3 regions of the Azotobacter bryophylli genome follow, and region 2 is predicted to be linked to each of the others. Evidence: predicted binding sites of a transcription regulator. Region 2 holds the regulator's gene; each other region holds the start of a gene.

Region 1 (5,972 bases), on a different contig from region 2:
TGATCACGCTGGTCTTGCCGGAGCCGGCGCCGGCGAGCACCAGCAGCGGGCCGCCGACGTAGTTCACGGCTTCCTGTTGCCGGGGATTGAGTCGGGACATGGGCGATTCGCTGGGAAGGGGAAAGCCCGGCATTTTATCAGGCGTTTGGCTGTCTGCCTTGACCGCTGATGCGATGCTTCCCGCTCAGCCCGTGCTGGCGCGGTATTGCAGGGCCTCGGCCAGGTGCCCGCGACCGATGCCATCGGCCGCCTCGAGATCGGCCAGGGTGCGGGCCACCTTGAGGATGCGATGGGCGGCACGCAGCGACAGGCCGAGGCGCTCGCAGGCACGTTCCAGCCACTGGCGGTCTTCGTCGGTCAGTGCGCAATGCTGGTGCAGGCCGGGCAGGTCGAGGAAGGCATTGGCACAACCCTGGCGCCTGATCTGCCGGTCGCGCGCCACGGCCACCTCGGCGGCGGCCGTGGCGGTGTCCGGGCCGTCCAATCGTGGTGCGCCGAGGGCGGTGGGCTCGCGGCCGACGCTCAGGTGCAGGTCGATGCGATCCAGCAGCGGGCCGGACAGTTTCGCCCGGTAGCGCTGGATCTGCTCGGGCGTGCAGCGGCAGCGCCCGCTGGGGTCGCCCAGGTAACCGCAGGGACAGGGGTTCATCGCCGCCACCAGCTGGAAGCGCGCCGGAAAGCGCACCTTGTCGCTGGCCCGGGCGATGACGATCTCGCCGCTTTCCAGGGGCTCGCGCAGGACCTCCAGAACCTTGCGGTCGAATTCCGGCAACTCGTCGAGGAAGAGCACACCCTGGTGGGCCAGGGTGATCTCGCCGGGCCGCGGCCGGCTGCCGCCGCCGACCAGGGCCGGCCCCGAAGCGCTGTGGTGCGGCTGGCGGAACGGGCGCTGGGGCCAGGCTGTGAGCGGCGCGTGGCTGGCCACCGAGTGGATCGCCGCCACTTCCAGGGCTTCGCGTTCGTCCAGCGGCGGCAGCAGGCCGGGCAGACGGCTGGCCAGCAATGTCTTGCCGGTGCCGGGAGGGCCGCTGAACAGAAGATTGTGGCAGCCAGCCGCGGCCACCAGCAGGGCGCGCTTGGCCGCGGCCTGGCCCTGCACTTCGGCGAGGTCGGGGTAGGGGAGCGCCTGGCGCAGCAGGCCCTGGGCCTGGTAGGGCGAAAGCGGGCTCTGGCCGTTGAGGTGGGCGGCCAGCTCCAGCAGGTGGTCTACGGCCAGCACGGTCAGTCCGGAGGCCAGGCTGGCCTCCTCGGCATTGGCCCGCGGTACCACCAGGGTGCGTCCGGCCTCGCGGGCGGCCAGTGCCGCCGGGAGGACGCCCTGCACCGGGCGCAGGTTGCCGGAGAGGGCCAGCTCGCCCAGACATTCCAGGGCGCCCAGGCTTTCGGCCGGCAACTGGCCGCTGGCGGCGAGGATGCCGAGGGCGATGGCCAGATCGAAGCGCCCGCCGTCCTTAGGTAGGTCGGCGGGGGCGAGGTTGAGGGTGATGCGCCGGGCCGGGAAGTCGAAGCCGGAGGTGAGGATGGCGCTGCGCACCCGGTCCTTGCTCTCCTTCACCGCGGTTTCCGGCAGTCCGACCAGGGTCAGCGCCGGCAAGCCGTTGGCCAGGTGTGCCTCCACCGTGACGGCGGGCGCCTCGACGCCTACCTGGGCGCGGCTGTGGACGATGGCCAGGGACATGGATCTCTCCTTGATCGCATGCCGTCCGCGGGGTTATTCGCTGGGCGGCGTTTGGGGCTCGGGGGACAGACGGGCTTCCAGTTCGGCCACCTTGGCCTCGAGGGCTTCCAGGCGAGCGCGAGTGCGGGCTAGGACGACCATCTGGCTGTCGAACTCTTCCCGGCTGACCAGATCGAGCCGGCTGAAGGCGCTCTGCAGCAGGGCTTTGAACTGCGCTTCGAATTCGCGGGGGGGCAGCGGCGTTTCGCCGTTGAACAGGCGCGAGGCGTGAGAGGTGAGCGTATCGAACAGGGCTTTGGGCGGCAGCATGGTGCGATTCCGGAAACAATCGGCGGGCAGTTTAGCACGCATGGTCCCCCTTGCCGCTGTCGAACGGGTGCACAGTTTTTGAACAGAAGCCGATCGGTTGCTGCACTCAAATGGCGCGTCGTGCTGGCATTGTGCTTGGGAGGTGGCGGGCGTGGGCCGGCAGCGAACCTGTCCTCGAATGGGCAAATAACAATATGAAATATATGGGATATCGGGAAGTCGAGGCTTTTTGCTGGCAGTTCTCTGCGGATTCATGGCTGTCGCTGGGCGAAAACCGGGTTGGAGTAGCGGATAAGGCAGTTTTGGCAAGATTCCTGCTTGGGCGAGGATGAGGTTGCTCCTTCTTGTCGCCCGCTGCCTAGGCGAGGCATGGGAGCTTTGCCGTATAGCCGGGTGCTGTCGAAAAGGCTGGCCTTGAGCCGTCGGCGCGTTTCAAAAGCCAGACACTGCGCTTAGACTTGCAGCCGGGGTATTACCTGGGGCAAGTCCACCTTACACGGAGAGAGTTTTCATGAAGCTAGTCACTGCCATCATCAAGCCGTTCAAGCTGGACGACGTACGTGAGTCTCTGTCGGAGATCGGGGTGCAAGGCATTACCGTCACCGAAGTCAAGGGTTTCGGCCGGCAAAAGGGCCATACCGAACTGTACCGCGGCGCCGAATACGTCGTGGATTTCCTGCCCAAGGTGAAGATCGAGGTGGCCATCGCCGATGACCAGCTGGATCGCGTCATCGAGGCCATCAGCAAGGCTGCCAACACCGGCAAGATCGGCGACGGCAAGATCTTCGTCGTCAACCTGGAACAGGCCATCCGCATCCGTACCGGCGAAACCGGCACAGACGCGATCTAAGCCCCCGATCCCCTCGCCCCAGGAGATTCCCCTTTATGACTCTGCGGAAAAGCGCAGGGCTAGCAGCCCTCACATCCCTGTTCTTGCCTACCCTGGCCAGCGCCCAGGAAGCGACGCTGAACTCCGGCGATACCGCTTGGATGCTCACCTCGACGGCGCTGGTCCTCTTCATGACCGTTCCCGGCCTGGCCTTGTTCTACGGCGGCATGGTGCGCTCGAAAAACGTTCTCTCGGTGATGATGCAATGCTTCGCCATCACCGGTCTGATCAGCCTGCTCTGGGTCATCTTCGGCTACAGCCTGGCGTTCGACACCACCGGCATGGAGGCTGGGGTGGTGAACTTCAATTCCTTCATCGGCGGTCTGTCCAAGGCCTTCCTCAAGGGACTGACCACCGACAGCCTGGTCGGTGCCTTCCCGGAAAGCGTCTTCATCACTTTCCAGATGACCTTCGCCATCATCACGCCGGCGCTGATCGTCGGCGCCTTCGCCGAGCGCATGAAGTTCTCGGCCCTGTTGGTCTTCATGGCGGTCTGGTTCGTCCTGGTCTACGCGCCGATCGCCCACATGGTCTGGGCCGGTGTCGGCGGTCTGATGTGGGACTGGGGCGTGCTGGACTTCGCCGGTGGCACCGTGGTCCACATCAACGCGGGCGTCGCGGGTCTGGTCGCCTGCCTGGTGCTGGGCAAGCGCAAGGGCTATCCGAGCGTGGCCATGGCTCCGCATAACCTCGGCTACACCCTGGTCGGTGCCGCCATGCTGTGGATCGGCTGGTTCGGCTTCAACGCCGGTTCGGCGGTCGCCGCCAACGGCACGGCGGGCATGGCCATGCTGGTCACCCAGATCGCTACCGCTGCCGCAGCCATGGGCTGGATGTTCGCCGAGTGGGTCACTCACGGCAAGCCGAGCGCGCTGGGTATCGCTTCGGGCGTGGTCGCCGGCCTGGTCGCAATCACTCCGGCGGCCGGCACCGCCGGCCCGATGGGCGCCATCGTGATCGGCCTGGTTTCCGGCGTGGTCTGCTTCTTCTGCGCCACCAGCCTGAAGCGCTCGCTCGGCTACGACGACTCCCTGGACGCCTTCGGCGTGCACGGCGTCGGTGGTATCGTCGGCGCCCTGCTGACCGGCGTGTTCGCCGCACCGGCCATGGGTGGCTTCGGTCAGGTGGAAGACATCGCCGCCCAGGTCTGGGTCCAGTTCAAGGGTGTGATCTTCACCGTCGGCTACACCGCCATCGCCACCTTCGTGATCCTCAAGGTCATCGACCTGGTGATGGGCCTGCGCGTCGGCGAAGAGGAAGAAACCGTCGGTCTCGACCTCTCGCTGCACAACGAGCGGGGCTACAGCCTCTGAGTGAGCCGGGTATGCGCTGAAGGGACTCCCGGCGCATCCCGACATTACCGCCGTGGGCTACCGGTTTCGCGGCCGCAGGCAAAATCCGCAAAGGGCGCTCACGGCGCCCTTTGCTTTTTCTGGCGCCGCGCTAGAATTCCCCGCGCAACCATCAAGGCCCCGTATCCGGCGCAGCTCGATCGTCCGCGAATGGGGGGCACGAGGCGCAGCCGGTCTCTGCCGAACGCTGCCCTGAACCCATGCCAGAGCTTGCCCTATCGTCTAGTGGGGTAGTTTCTCGGGTTGGTGATAATCATGTGGAAACAGACGACCATTACCTTGCGTCCGCGCCCGCGCGGCTTCCATCTGGTGACCGAGGAGCTGCTCGCAGCCCTGCCGGAACTGTCGACTTGTCGCGTGGGTCTGTTACACCTCTGGCTGCAGCACACGTCTGCTTCGTTGACGGTCAACGAAAATGCCGACGGGGCGGTGCGTCGGGACTTCGAGCGCTTCTTCAACCGCCTGGTCCCCCAGGGCGAGAAGGGCTACGAGCACGACTACGAGGGGCCCGACGATCTGCCCGCGCACTTCAAGGCCAGCCTGCTGGGTTGCCAGCTGAGTCTGCCGGTGCGAGACGGGACCCTGGCCCTGGGCGTCTGGCAAGGGATCTACCTCGGCGAGCACCGCGAACATGGCGGTGCCCGTCGCGTACTGGCCACCCTGCATGGCCAGGCGATCTGATTTATCTGGCGGCGGTCGACCCGAGTGCGACCGCTGTCGTGGCTACAACCAACCTGCTGTGTGCAAGTCGTGAGGGTCGAACATGAGCGATGAAGAACTGGAACAAGAAGAACTGGAAGCAGGCGACGAGGACGAGGGCGAGGAGCTCGAGGCCGCCGATGAAGGCGATGCCGATGAAGACGACGGCAGCGATCGGGCGGTAGCTTCGGGCAAGAAGTCCAAGGCCGTCGTCAGCGAGGAGGAAATGCCGAGCATCGAGGCCAAGCAGCGGGAGCGCGAAGCCCTGGAGCGCGCCATGGCGGAGTTTCTCGCCCGTGGCGGCAAGGTGCAGGAAGTCGAGCCCAACGTGGTCGCCGACCCGCCGAAGAAGCCGGATAGCAAGTACGGTAGCCGCCCCATCTGATTCCTGATCGATGGCGGTGCAAGAAGGCGACCCTGGAGCGATCCCGGGTCGCCTTTTTCATGCCTTCAGCCCAGGCACAGCGGATAGCTCAACAGTAGGAAGTGCGACAGGTTGACCGCTGCGTGCAGCAGGACGGTCGCGCCCAGACGGCCGGACAGCTGCATCACCCAGCCATAACCCAGACCCGCCGCGCCGGCGACCAGAGCGAATGCCGGGCCGAACGGAGCGTGCGCCAGGCCGAACAGGGCGGCGCCCAGGGCGATTCCTCCGGGCACGCCGCAGCGGTTCACCAGGATGCCCTGGAGCAGACCGCGGAACAGCAGCTCCTCGGCGAGCACCGTGCCGGCGAGATTGACCGCCAGCCAGGGGAGCAACTCCGGCGGCCATTTCGGCTGCCAGGCCACCAGTCCCAAGGCGAAAGCCAGAGCCGGCACGGCCGCCAGCGTCGCCAGCGCACAGCCCCAGGCCCGCAGCGGTCGCGCGGGCGCTCTGCGCCGCGCCGTCCACCACCAGGCCAGCAGCATCGCGCCGAGCAGCAGCTTGTCCCAGTGCAGGCGCACGGCATAGGGCGCCGCGTCGGGACTGATCCGGCGTGGCGCGGCCAGCGTCAGCGGCGTGAAGCCGGGTAGCAGATGGGCGGCCAGGGACAGACCGGCGAGC
Region 2 (5,972 bases):
CAATTCACCACGCGACAAACGAGGGAGATTCTTGCCACTAACCCAGACTTCGCCAGCATTAGGCTTGAGCTGGGCGGCGATCAATCGCAGTAAGGTAGTCTTGCCACAACCTGAAGGTCCCATGATACCGGTGACCTTGCCACGAGGGATGCGAATATCGACGTTATCGAAAATTCTGCGCGAGCCGCGCTTGAAAGTTACCCCTTTCAGCTCGACCGCGTAGTCATTAGCGGCGCTCATCTAGACTCCTTGCAAATACCGCCGGGCGACGCCGTAGCCCCGATCGAGGATAAACCGAACCTGCCGGCCGGAATTAGGCCGAGCACTATAACACCATGCACACCGTTGTCCCAAGAACGCCCTTAGATCAACGACTTTTGCAGCAGGAAGCGTGAGTACCGCCGTTATTGCCGTTATAATCTCTGCCTTTTTGGTGACTAACTGCCTACCATGTCCCAACCGAGCACGTTTATCCACTCCGCACAGCGCACCATTCGCCTTGAAACAAAGGCTATTGAGGCACTTCAGGCGCGTATTAATGAAGACTTTTCCCGCGCCTGCGAACTGATCCTAAAGAGCAAGGGACGGGTCGTGGTATTGGGCATGGGCAAGTCCGGTCATATCGGCCGAAAGATTGCTGCCACCCTGGCCAGCACCGGAACGACGGCCTACTTCGTACACCCGGCCGAGGCGAGCCATGGCGACATGGGCATGATTACCCGCGACGACGTGGTTCTAGCCTTGTCGAACTCCGGCACCACCAGCGAGCTCCTCACGTTGTTGCCCCTGATCAAGCGCATGGGAGTCACGCTGATCAGCATGACCGGCAATGCCCACTCGCCACTGGCTACTGCTGCCGCTGTGAACCTCGACTGCAGTGTCAGCCAAGAAGCCTGCCCATTGAACCTGGCACCAACATCCTCCACAACCACGACCTTGGTTCTGGGCGATGCCTTGGCCATTGCCCTGCTCGAAGCAAAAGGCTTCACCGCTGAAGACTTCGCCTTTTCTCATCCAGGAGGCGCACTAGGTCGCCGCCTACTGCTCAAGGTTGAGGACATCATGCATGTCGGCCAGGACCTGCCCTATGTGCAGCGAGGGACCTCACTGCGCGATGCGCTGCTGGAAATGACCCGCAAGAAGCTAGGCATGACCGTCATCTTGGAAGCAGACGGTCGTCTCGCTGGGATTTTCACCGACGGAGACCTACGGCGCACCCTGGACCGTGAGATTGACGTGCGCAAGGCCCTCATCGATGAAGTAATGACACCTCACGGCAAGACTGTACGTCGAGAGATGCTTGCCGCCGAAGCTCTGAAAATCATGGAAGACCATAAAATTAACGCGCTGGTAGTGGTCGACGACACTGATCGACCAGTCGGCGCCCTGAACATGCATGATCTCCTGCATGCAGGAGTTCTATAATGAACGGTCTTTTAGCGCAGCGCGCCAAGACTATTAAATTGGCGATTTTTGATGTCGACGGCGTCATGACCGATGGTCGCCTTTACTTTCTAGCCGATGGCAGCGAGTTCAAGACATTCAACACTCTCGACGGTCACGGCATCAAAATGCTGATCGCATCCGGAGTCCTCACTGCCATCATCAGCGGCAGAACCACCCCCGCGGTTGAACGTCGAGCCAATAACCTCGGCATACAGCACGTGTACCAGGGGCGCGAGGACAAACTAGCCGTCCTGGAAGAACTTCTTGCAGAACTGGGCCTGGACTACTCGCAGGTTGCCTATCTGGGAGATGACCTGCCCGATCTACCCGTCATCCGCAGGGTAGGGCTCGGCATGGCGGTAGCAAACGCCCACAGCTTTGTTCGCCAACACGCTCATGGAGTGACATCGGCACGCGGCGGAGAAGGAGCCGTTCGAGAGTTCTGCGAATTGATATTGGATGCCCAAGGCAATCTTGAAGCCGCTCAAGCTGCATATCTTTAGAGGCGATCATGCTCCGCAGATTGCGTATTCCACTAACGCTTGTCGTCCTGACCGCCCTGCTGATTGCCTTGGGTTACTGGAATATCCGCCCCGAAAGCTTCATGAACAACGAAATTAATACCCCTCCTCGCGAGGACAATACTATCGACTTTTTCGTTATTCATGCCCACTCGGTACAATATCAGGCTGACGGCACGCCGAAGTATGAAATGACCACAGACAAGCTGGAGCATCTCAAAACCAGCGATATCACTCTGCTTACCCGTCCAGACCTGCTTCTCTTCCGCGGGACCGCATTACCTTGGCATGTGCAAAGCAAGCTTGGCGAAGTGAGCCCTCAAGGCAAAGAAGTAGAACTGATCGATGCGGTAAGAGTTGAGCGCTCCGATAGTAAAGGCCGCCCGAGCATCCTCACCACCAGCCGGCTGACCGTATTCCCAGAGAAGGATTACGCGCAGACCCAACAAGCAGTCATGATCGAGGCGGCCAATGGGGTAACCACGGCCAAAGGAATGAAAGCGTATCTGAATGACGGCAGGATGCACCTGCTGTCCAACATAAGAGGTCAGCATGAGGTTCGCTAACCGTTTCCCCCACGGGACTCTCCCTCTTCTGCTCAGCCTGTGCACCGGGCTCGGAGCCATGAATGCCTGGGCACTGCCCTCTGACGGCGACCAGCCGATTCGTGTGCAAGCAGATAGTGCCGAGCTCGACGATAAGCAGAATGTGGCGGTCTACCAGGGCGGCGTAGTCATCACCCAGGGCTCACGAAAGATCACTGGTGACAAGGTGACCGTTACCCAGGATGAAAATGGCGACATCAAGGTATTGACCTCCATCGGCAATCCTGCCTACTTCGAACATAAGCCCGCGGCCGATAAAGAAACCGTCAAGGCCTACGGAAAGACCATCCAGTATTTTGCCGACAATGAGCGGATAGTACTGATCGACCAAGCCAAGGTGATCCAGAACGGAAACACCTTCGAGGGCGAGAAGATCGTCTACGACACCCAGCGCCAGATCGTCAATGCCGGCCGAGCCACCGGGTCCAATGTGACGACTCCGAAGCCTAGGATCGACATGCTGATCCAGCCCAAGAAGAAGACACAGCCACAGCAGGGGCAAACACAGTAATGGCAGTCCTCAAAGCCCAGCATCTGGCCAAGAGCTATAAGAGTCGCCAGGTAGTTCGCGATGTCAGCCTCTCTATCGAGAGTGGGCAGATAGTCGGCCTGCTCGGTCCCAATGGTGCCGGCAAGACCACCAGCTTCTACATGATCGTCGGATTGGTTCGCGCCGACCAGGGTCGAGTCCTGATCGACCAGTTGGATGTGACCGACCTGCCGATGCACAAACGCGCTCGTGCCGGTATCGGCTACCTGCCCCAGGAAGCTTCGATCTTTCGCAAACTGTCGGTAGCCGACAACATCATGGCGATTCTCGAGACGCGCAAGGATCTGGACAGCACCGGGCGCCACCAGGCGCTCGAGTCTCTGCTTCAGGAGTTCCATATCACGCACATTCGCGACAGCCTCGGCATGAGCCTGTCCGGCGGGGAGCGGCGCCGAGTGGAGATCGCCCGCGCCCTGGCCACCGCTCCGAAGTTCATCCTTCTCGACGAACCCTTCGCCGGCGTCGACCCGATCTCGGTGGGCGATATCAAGCAGATCATTCATCATTTGAAGAACAGGGGTATCGGCGTTCTCATCACCGACCACAATGTCCGTGAAACGCTCGACATTTGTGAAACGGCCTATATCGTCAATGATGGACAATTGATTGCGGAAGGCGATGCTCAGACCATTCTTTCCAACCAACTGGTGAAGGAAGTCTATCTGGGCCACGAATTCCGTCTTTGATTCTTTCCGAGAAGAAAGGTAGGGCTAGGCAAATCCGTAAAAATAAGGCATATAACTTGCTAGATGGGCGCTTCGCCGCCTTGTAGTGGTTGACGCGCAAGCGTCGGCGCATACGGTGCTTCCTACAATATGAAACCATCGCTAGTCCTAAAAATGGGTCAGCAGCTGACGATGACCCCGCAGCTGCAACAAGCCATCCGCCTGCTTCAATTGTCGACCCTGGATCTTCAACAGGAGATCCAGGAGGCGTTGGACTCCAACCCGATGCTTGAGCAACAGGAAGCTGGCGACGATTACGACAACTCCGATCTGCCAGGCGACCAGAGCGGGCAGGGGTCCTCCGAAGCCGCACCGGAAGGCAGTTATTCGGACCTCTATGAGTCACCCTCGTCGACTGCCGGTAACGACCAGGAAGAAGGCGACTGGCACGAGCGCATCCCCAATGAGCTGCCGGTGGACACCGCCTGGGAAGACATCTATCAGACCAGCGCCAGCAACTTGCCGAGCAACGACGACGACGATTGGGATTTCACCGCCCGGACGTCCACCGGAGAGAGCCTGCAGAGCCATTTGCTCTGGCAGTTGAACCTGGCGCCGATGTCCGACACGGATCGCCTGATCGCCATCACCCTCATCGACAGCATCAACAGCGACGGCTATCTGGAGGGGGCACTGGAAGAGGTCCTCCAATCCCTCGACCCGGAGCTGGGTATCGAGCTCGACGAAGTCGAGATGGTTCTGCGCCGCATTCAACAGTTCGAGCCAGCCGGAGTCGCCGCTCGCGATCTAAGCGAATCGCTGCAATTGCAACTGAGACAGATGCCTGCCGATACGCCTTGGCTGAGCGAGGCGCAACGGCTGGCCAGGGACTATCTCGATCTGCTCGGCAACCATGATTTCAGCCAGTTGATGCGCCGCATGAAGCTCAAGGAAGAAGAGCTCCGCCCGGTCATCGAGCTGATCCAGAGCCTCAACCCACGCCCCGGCTCGCAGATCGAAGCCAGCGAGGCGGAATACATCGTTCCCGATGTCATAGTGCGCAAGCACAACGGCCGCTGGCTCGTAGAGCTCAACCAGGAAGCGATCCCCCGCCTGCGCATCAACCCGCAGTATGCCGGCTTCGTTCGTCGGGCCGATGCCAGCGCTGACAATACCTTCATGCGCAACCAGTTGCAGGAAGCACGCTGGTTCATCAAGAGCCTGCAGAGCCGCAACGAGACCCTTATGAAGGTTGCCACGCAGATCGTCGAGCACCAGCGCGGTTTCCTCGATTACGGCGAAGAAGCCATGAAGCCGTTGGTTCTGCACGACATCGCCGAAGCCGTGGGCATGCACGAGTCGACTATTTCCCGGGTGACCACCCAGAAATACATGCATACTCCGCGAGGCATCTACGAGCTCAAGTACTTTTTCTCCAGCCATGTCAGTACGGCGGAAGGTGGCGAGTGCTCGTCTACTGCAATACGTGCCATCATCAAAAAACTGGTCGCGGCGGAAAATCCGAAAAAGCCATTGAGCGACAGCAAGATCGCTGGTTTACTGGAAGAACAGGGCATACAAGTGGCGCGCCGCACTGTCGCCAAGTATCGCGAATCCCTCGGGATTGCCCCATCCAGCGAACGCAAGCGACTGATGTAACAGGGCTTGACCTGCCGAACGACTGCTCGGAGGCATTGACCTCCGACGGTCCATGCCAAGGTATATACCGGTAGCAGGCCCGCTAGCCTGTGTTAATAGCAATAAGGAGAAAGCGGTATGCAAGTCAACATCAGTGGACACCAACTGGATGTGACCGACCCCCTGCGCGACTATGTTGAGGAGAAACTCAGCCGGCTCGAACGCCATTTCGATCGCATCACCAACGTTCAGGTGATCATGTCGGTCGACAAGCTCAAGCAGAAAATCGAAGCCACTCTGCATGTCGCAGGTGGGGAAGTCGTGGCGAACGCTGAACATGATGACATGTACGCTGCAATCGACCTGCTCATCGACAAGCTCGACCGCCAGTTGATCAAGCACAAGGAAAAGCAGGTTGAGCGCCAGCAGGGCGCAACCGCTCGCTAACCCGATCCCCCATGATCCGACTAGAAAACATCCTAACCCCCGCACGCTCCCTGGTGAACGTGCCGGGGGGCAGCAAAAAACGAACGCTGGAATTCATCGC
Region 3 (5,972 bases), on a different contig from region 2:
CGCCACCGCGTGGCGCAGGGAGGTGAGGGCCTCGGGCGACTCGGTGAAGAGTTCGCTGATGAATTGCCCGTGACTGCGTTGGCCGCTGACCGCCAGCAACATTTCCGCTGCCGGGTTCATGTACTCGAGGCGCAGCTCGCCGTCGAGCAGGATGGTCGCGGTGGTGAGATTGTCCAGCAGCAGTCGGTGCAGGGCGTCGTTGCTAGTCATGATTGGCGTTCTACCCAGGGCTCCGGCGTTGGGCAGTAAAATGCAAGAAATAAACCACGTTTCCAAAGCGGCGCATTTTTCTGCTCCGCTCTAACAGGGTAGCCCGATGATATGGCGGTGTGTGTCCCATTATGGAACCGATAATGGGAATGGGAATTGGCGTATGCGCCAATATGGTGCGCGGTATCAGATGAAGGGGACGTAGGGAATGTCGCTTTTCTCCGCCGGCTTGTCGCTAAGCGGACATTCCGGGCGGACGCCGTAATCGTTCTGTTGGCAGGGGCGGACCAGCCGCTTCTGCGCCAGTGACGGTCGTTTGACATGCACCTCCTGCTCGGGCGAGCGCTCCAGGGGGTGGCCGTTGGCGTCGAGGATCTCCACGGCCAGCCGATGGGTGCCCCGATCCAGGTTGGTCAGCGAGAACAACGGGGCGGAGCCGGCCTGGTCGGCTGGCTGGCCGTCGAGCAGCAGGCGGTAACGGTGCCCGGGCTGCAGGGCGGGCTCGCTCTCGGCCGTTACCGTCAGGTTGCCTTCCCCGTTGCGCAGGGTGAAGTCCGGTTCCGGGCTGGCGATTCGCAGCCAGCGATAGCCGGCCGTCGTCTCCTTGGGCGGCTGGACCTGCTTGGGGACCGGTGGCGGCGGGGCCTGCATGCCGTTGGTGGGATGCAGTTCGAGACTCTTCGCCTGGGGCTGGTTCTGTGGCGGCCGGTCGGTGAAGACCCGGTTGCCCTGCCCGTCGACGTAGCTGTAGATCTCCGCGGCGGCCGGAAGGGCGAGCAGGCAAAGGCTGAGCAGCAGGTGGCGCATGGGGCTAGCGGTGCGGGCTGCGCAGATGGGCGCGCTGCACGGTGAAGGTGATCGGGGCGCTCCGCTGGATGGACTGTCCCTTTTCCATCACCTCGACCGCCAGGCTGTGCTCACCGCGGTCCACGTTGTTCACTTGCAGCAGCGGTGCCTTGCTGGCATCGCCGTAGGGCTGGCCGTCCAGCAGCAGGCGCAGGCTATGTCCGGGGTGCAGGCGCGGCTCGATCAGGACCCCGACGCTGAAGGTGCCATTATTGGCGCGCACGGCTTCGTCCCCGGAAATTCCAGTCAGCTCCAGGCGCGAATAGCGCTCCCGCTCCGGCTCTTCCTGCTTGAGCGGTTGCGTCTGGGTGGGCGGTTGCGGCGCAACGGTATTGGTCGGCGACACTTCGACCTTCTGCACCGGCACGCCTTCCGGCGGCTGGTTGCTGAAGACCGGGTTGCCTTTGGCGTCGAGGTACTTGTAGATCTCCGCGCTGGCCGGCAGAGCCAGGGACAGCAGCAGGCTGAGAATCACGAGGCGCATGCTTGGGCTCCTGCGGTGGGGGTGTTCATAGCGTTGCACCGGCTGTCCTGCCTGGCAAGGGCGAGGCCGCCGGGCTGTGCGCTCGTGCATGGAAGCCGTTTCGCCATGGGGCGAGCGATATCCCTTCGGGTTTTCTCCGCCGGAAAAAAGAGAGGCCTCCCGAAGGAGGCCTCTCTGTATCGCCGGCTGGCTTAGACGCTGTAGTACAGGTCGTATTCCAGCGGGTGCACGAAGGTGCGCACCTTGATTTCCTCGGCGGCCTTCAGTTCGATGAAGGAATCCAGGAATTCATCGGTGAACACGCCACCTTTGACCAGGAACTCGCGGTCGGCATTCAGGGACTCCAGAGCTTCCTTCAGGCTGCCGCAGACTTGCGGGATCTGCTTGGCCTCTTCCGGCGGCAGGTCGTACAGGTTCTTGTCGGCGGCATCGCCGGGGTGAATCTTGTTCTGGATGCCGTCCAGACCGGCCATCAGCAGAGCGGCGAAGGCCAGGTACGGGTTGGCCGACGGGTCCGGGAAGCGCGCCTCGATGCGGCGGCCTTTCGGGCTGGCCACGTACGGGATGCGGATGGAAGCGGAACGGTTGCGGGCGGAGTAGGCCAGCATTACCGGAGCTTCGAAGCCCGGAACCAGACGCTTGTAGGAGTTGGTCGACGGGTTGGTCAGGGCGTTCAGCGCCTTGCCGTGCTTGATGATGCCGCCGATGAAGTACAGGGCGGTATCGGACAGGCCGGCATAGCCTTCGCCGGCGAAGGTGTTCTTGCCGTCTTTGGCGATGGACATGTGCACGTGCATGCCCGAGCCGTTGTCGCCGTACAGCGGCTTCGGCATGAAGGTCACGGTCTTGCCGTAGGCGTCGGCGACGTTCTTCACCACGTACTTCAGGGTCTGGACTTCGTCAGCCTTGGCGACCAGGGTGTTGAACTTCACGCCGATCTCGTTCTGGCCGGCGGTAGCCACTTCGTGGTGGTGCACTTCGACGACCTGGCCCATTTCTTCCAGGGCGTTGCACATGGCGGTGCGGATTTCGTGGTCGTAATCGGACGGCGGGGTCGGCAGGTAGCCGCCCTTGACCGCGATGCGGTGGCCCTTGTTGCCGCCTTCGAAGTCGGCGTCGCTGTTCCAGGCAGCCTGTTCGGAGAAGATCTTGAACATGGAGCCGGACATGTCCGACTTGAACTTGACCTGATCGAAGATGAAGAACTCGGGCTCCGGGCCGACGAACACGGTGTCGCCGATGCCGGTGGACTTCAGGTATTCCTCGGCGCGCTTGGCGATGGCGCGCGGGTCGCGCTCGTAGCCCTGCATGGTGGAGGGTTCGATCACGTCGCAGACCAGGATCAGGGTCGGCTCTTCGGTGAACGGGTCCAGTACGGCGGTGCTGTCGTCCGGCAGCAGGATCATGTCGGAGGCTTCGATGCCTTTCCAGCCGTCGATGGAGGAGCCGTCGAACATCTTGCCGACTTCGAAGAAATCGTCATCGGCATCGCGAGCCGGCATGGTGATATGGTGCTGACGGCCTTTCGGGTCGGTGAAACGCAGGTCAATCCACTTTACGTCGTGTTCTTTGATCAGTTGAAGCGACTTCGACATGTTGTCCTCCAGAGGGAGAGGGCCGACAGAGGGCTCTCGACAATAAGGGGTAAGGCTGGGCGGCGCATGATCCGCCATGGCAAACTGCTGCACAAGAGAGCAAACAGCATGCCAATGCACTGAGATGGGAAGGGGCCCGTCCTAGCCGGCTTGCCCGGCAGACGAGAGCTATTTTGGCTCATGTGCTTGCACCAAAATAGATCTTTGCTGTGTTTCTGTGTTCATTTTTGGTGCGCTTCGGGGCTGTGGATATTTTGGTCAAACCTTGAGCAGTTTCCGCTATAATTCGCGCCCTTCTTTTCGGCTGCCCTGCCTTCCCGCCCATGAAAGTCATCGTCAAACCCTTCGCCGAGATCACCATCAAGAGCCGCCCGGTGCGCAAGCAGTTCATTCGGCAACTGGCGAAGAACATCCGTACGGTGCTGCGGGACCTCGATCCCGAGCTGGACGTGCAGGGCGAATGGGACAATCTGGAGTTCCAGACCCGCCAGGAGGATCCGAAACTGCTGGCGGAAATGCTCGAGCGGCTGCGCTGCACTCCCGGGATCGCCCACTGCCTCGAGGTCCACGACTATCCGCTGGGCGATTTCGACGACATCGTCGAGAAGTGCAAGCTGCATTTCGGTGCGCTGCTGGCCGGCAAGGTGTTCGCCGTGCGCTGCAAGCGCTCGGGCAAGCATTCGTTCAGCTCGGTGGAAGCGGCGACCTACGTCGGCAGCCGGCTGCGCCGCGAATGCGGGGCGGCGGGCATCGATCTCAAGCATCCCGAGATCGAAGTTCGCTTCGAGGTGCGCTACGACCGCCTGCTGATCATCCATGCCCAGCACGACGGCATCGGCGGCTATCCGCTGGGCTCCATCGAGCAGACCCTGGTGCTGATGTCCGGCGGTTTCGACTCCACCGTGGCGGCCTACCAGATGATGCGCCGCGGCCTGCTGACCCACTTCTGCTTCTTCAATCTCGGCGGACGTGCCCACGAGCTGGGGGTGATGGAAGTCGCCCATTATCTATGGGAGAAATTCGGCCGCTCGCACCGGGTGCTGTTCATCAGCGTGCCTTTCGAGGAAGTGGTCGGCGAGATCCTCAGCAAGGTCGACAACAGCCAGATGGGCGTGGTTCTCAAGCGCATGATGCTGCGCGCCGCCAGCCGCCTGGCCGGGGAACTGCACATCGACGCCCTGGTGACCGGCGAGGCGATCTCCCAGGTTTCCAGCCAGACCCTGCCGAACCTGTCGGTGATCGACTCGGTGACCGATACCCTGGTGCTGCGTCCGCTGATCGCCAGTCACAAGCAGGACATCATCGACACCGCCGAACGCATCGGCACCGCCGCGTTCGCCAAGAACATGCCGGAGTACTGCGGGGTGATCTCGGTGAACCCGACCACCCGTGCCAAGCGCGCGCGCATCGAGTACGAGGAGGCGCAGTTCGACATGGCGATCCTCGAGCGCGCGCTGGAACGTGCCCGCAAGGTGACCATCGATCAGGTGATCGACGAGCTGGGCGAGGATCTGCAGGTCGAGGAAGTCCGCGAGGCGCTGCCGGGACAGATCGTCCTCGATATCCGCCATCCCGATGCGGCCGAAGAGGCGCCGCTGGAGTTGTCGGGCATCGAGGTGCAGACGCTGCCTTTCTACGCGATCAACAACCGGTTCAAGGAGCTCGATGCCAATCGCCAGTACCTGCTGTACTGCGATAAAGGTGTCATGAGCCGTCTGCATGCTCATCATCTCTTGAGCGAGGGGCATGCCAATGTGCGCGTTTATCGTCCGGCCTAAGCAGCCGGGACTGCTGGGGGGGAGCATCCGCCACCGCCCTCCCGATCGGCTCCGCCCTTGAGATGCCACCGCCGGTGCTTCTGACGAGCACAGGCCGATTTCCGGCTTCCAGCCCCTGGCTCGAAGCCTTCATATTTTTCAGAGATAGAACCGTGATCGAAAAACTACGCAATATCGCCATCATCGCCCACGTCGACCATGGCAAGACCACCCTGGTGGACAAGCTCCTGAAGCTCTCCGGCACCCTCGACCGCAAAGAGGCGGAGAACGAGCGCGTGATGGACTCCAACGACCAGGAAAAAGAGCGCGGCATCACCATCCTGGCCAAGAACACCGCCATCAAGTGGAACGGCTACAACATCAACATCGTCGACACCCCCGGCCACGCCGACTTCGGCGGCGAGGTGGAGCGCGTGATGAGCATGGTCGACTCCGTGCTGCTGGTGGTCGACGCCCAGGACGGCCCCATGCCGCAGACCCGCTTCGTGACCCAGAAGGCGTTCAAGGCCGGTCTGCGTCCGATCGTGGTGGTCAACAAGATCGACCGTCCGGGCGCGCGTCCCGACTGGGTCATCGACCAGATCTTCGACCTGTTCGACAACCTCGGCGCCACCGACGAGCAGCTGGACTTCCCGATCGTCTACGCCAGCGCCCTGAACGGCATCGCCGGCATGGACCACGAAGCCATGGACGACAACATGGACGCCCTGTTCCAGGCGATCATCGACCATGTGCCGGCCCCGGTGGTGGACACCGAAGGTCCGTTCCAGATGCAGATCTCCCAGCTGGACTACAACAGCTTCCTCGGCGTGATCGGCATCGGCCGCATCGCCCGCGGCACCATCAAGTCCAACACTCCGGTGACCGCCATCGGTGCCGACGGCAAGAAGCGCAATGGCCGCGTCCTCAAGATCATGGGCCACCACGGCCTGCAGCGCGTCGAGGTCGAGGAGGCCACTGCCGGCGACATCGTCTGTGTCAGCGGCATGGAGGAGCTGTACATCTCCGATACCCTGTGCGACCAGCAGAACGTCGAGGCCCTGCCGCCGCTGACCGTCG

The links. The regulator sigma-54, encoded in region 2, starts transcription at its own class of promoters, with help from an activator protein. The targets are predictions, from matches to a motif close to ANTGGCATNNANNTTGCTNT.
Region 1: a site for sigma-54 is predicted at 2,289-2,308, ahead of glnK (P-II family nitrogen regulator). Genes of this name have one in related genera too.
Region 3: a site for sigma-54 is predicted at 3,232-3,251, ahead of glnA (type I glutamate--ammonia ligase). Genes of this name have one in related genera too.

Annotation. Positions count from the first base shown of each region.
Region 1 is NZ_JBHRSJ010000029.1:64,959-70,930, reverse strand. Features, by position in the region: gene rep (DNA helicase Rep) at 1-100, opposite strand, end outside; gene ACFOJE_RS13350 (YifB family Mg chelatase-like AAA ATPase) at 185-1,678, opposite strand; gene ACFOJE_RS13345 (accessory factor UbiK family protein) at 1,712-1,987, opposite strand; gene glnK (P-II family nitrogen regulator) at 2,499-2,837, shown strand; gene ACFOJE_RS13335 (ammonium transporter) at 2,873-4,189, shown strand; gene ACFOJE_RS13330 (secondary thiamine-phosphate synthase enzyme YjbQ) at 4,484-4,909, shown strand; gene sutA (transcriptional regulator SutA) at 4,992-5,312, shown strand; gene ACFOJE_RS13320 (CPBP family intramembrane glutamic endopeptidase) at 5,378-5,972, opposite strand, start outside.
Region 2 is NZ_JBHRSJ010000034.1:269,320-275,291, reverse strand. Features, by position in the region: gene ACFOJE_RS17295 (ATP-binding cassette domain-containing protein) at 1-240, opposite strand, end outside; gene ACFOJE_RS17290 (KpsF/GutQ family sugar-phosphate isomerase) at 451-1,425, shown strand; gene ACFOJE_RS17285 (KdsC family phosphatase) at 1,425-1,949, shown strand; gene lptC (LPS export ABC transporter periplasmic protein LptC) at 1,958-2,533, shown strand; gene lptA (lipopolysaccharide transport periplasmic protein LptA) at 2,520-3,083, shown strand; gene lptB (LPS export ABC transporter ATP-binding protein) at 3,083-3,808, shown strand; gene ACFOJE_RS17265 (RNA polymerase factor sigma-54) at 3,938-5,446, shown strand; gene hpf (ribosome hibernation-promoting factor, HPF/YfiA family) at 5,564-5,872, shown strand; gene ptsN (PTS IIA-like nitrogen regulatory protein PtsN) at 5,884-5,972, shown strand, end outside.
Region 3 is NZ_JBHRSJ010000012.1:155,180-161,151, reverse strand. Features, by position in the region: gene glnL (nitrogen regulation protein NR(II)) at 1-210, opposite strand, end outside; gene ACFOJE_RS06950 (DUF4124 domain-containing protein) at 397-1,017, opposite strand; gene ACFOJE_RS06945 (DUF4124 domain-containing protein) at 1,022-1,540, opposite strand; gene glnA (type I glutamate--ammonia ligase) at 1,732-3,135, opposite strand; gene thiI (tRNA uracil 4-sulfurtransferase ThiI) at 3,459-4,913, shown strand; gene typA (translational GTPase TypA) at 5,066-5,972, shown strand, end outside.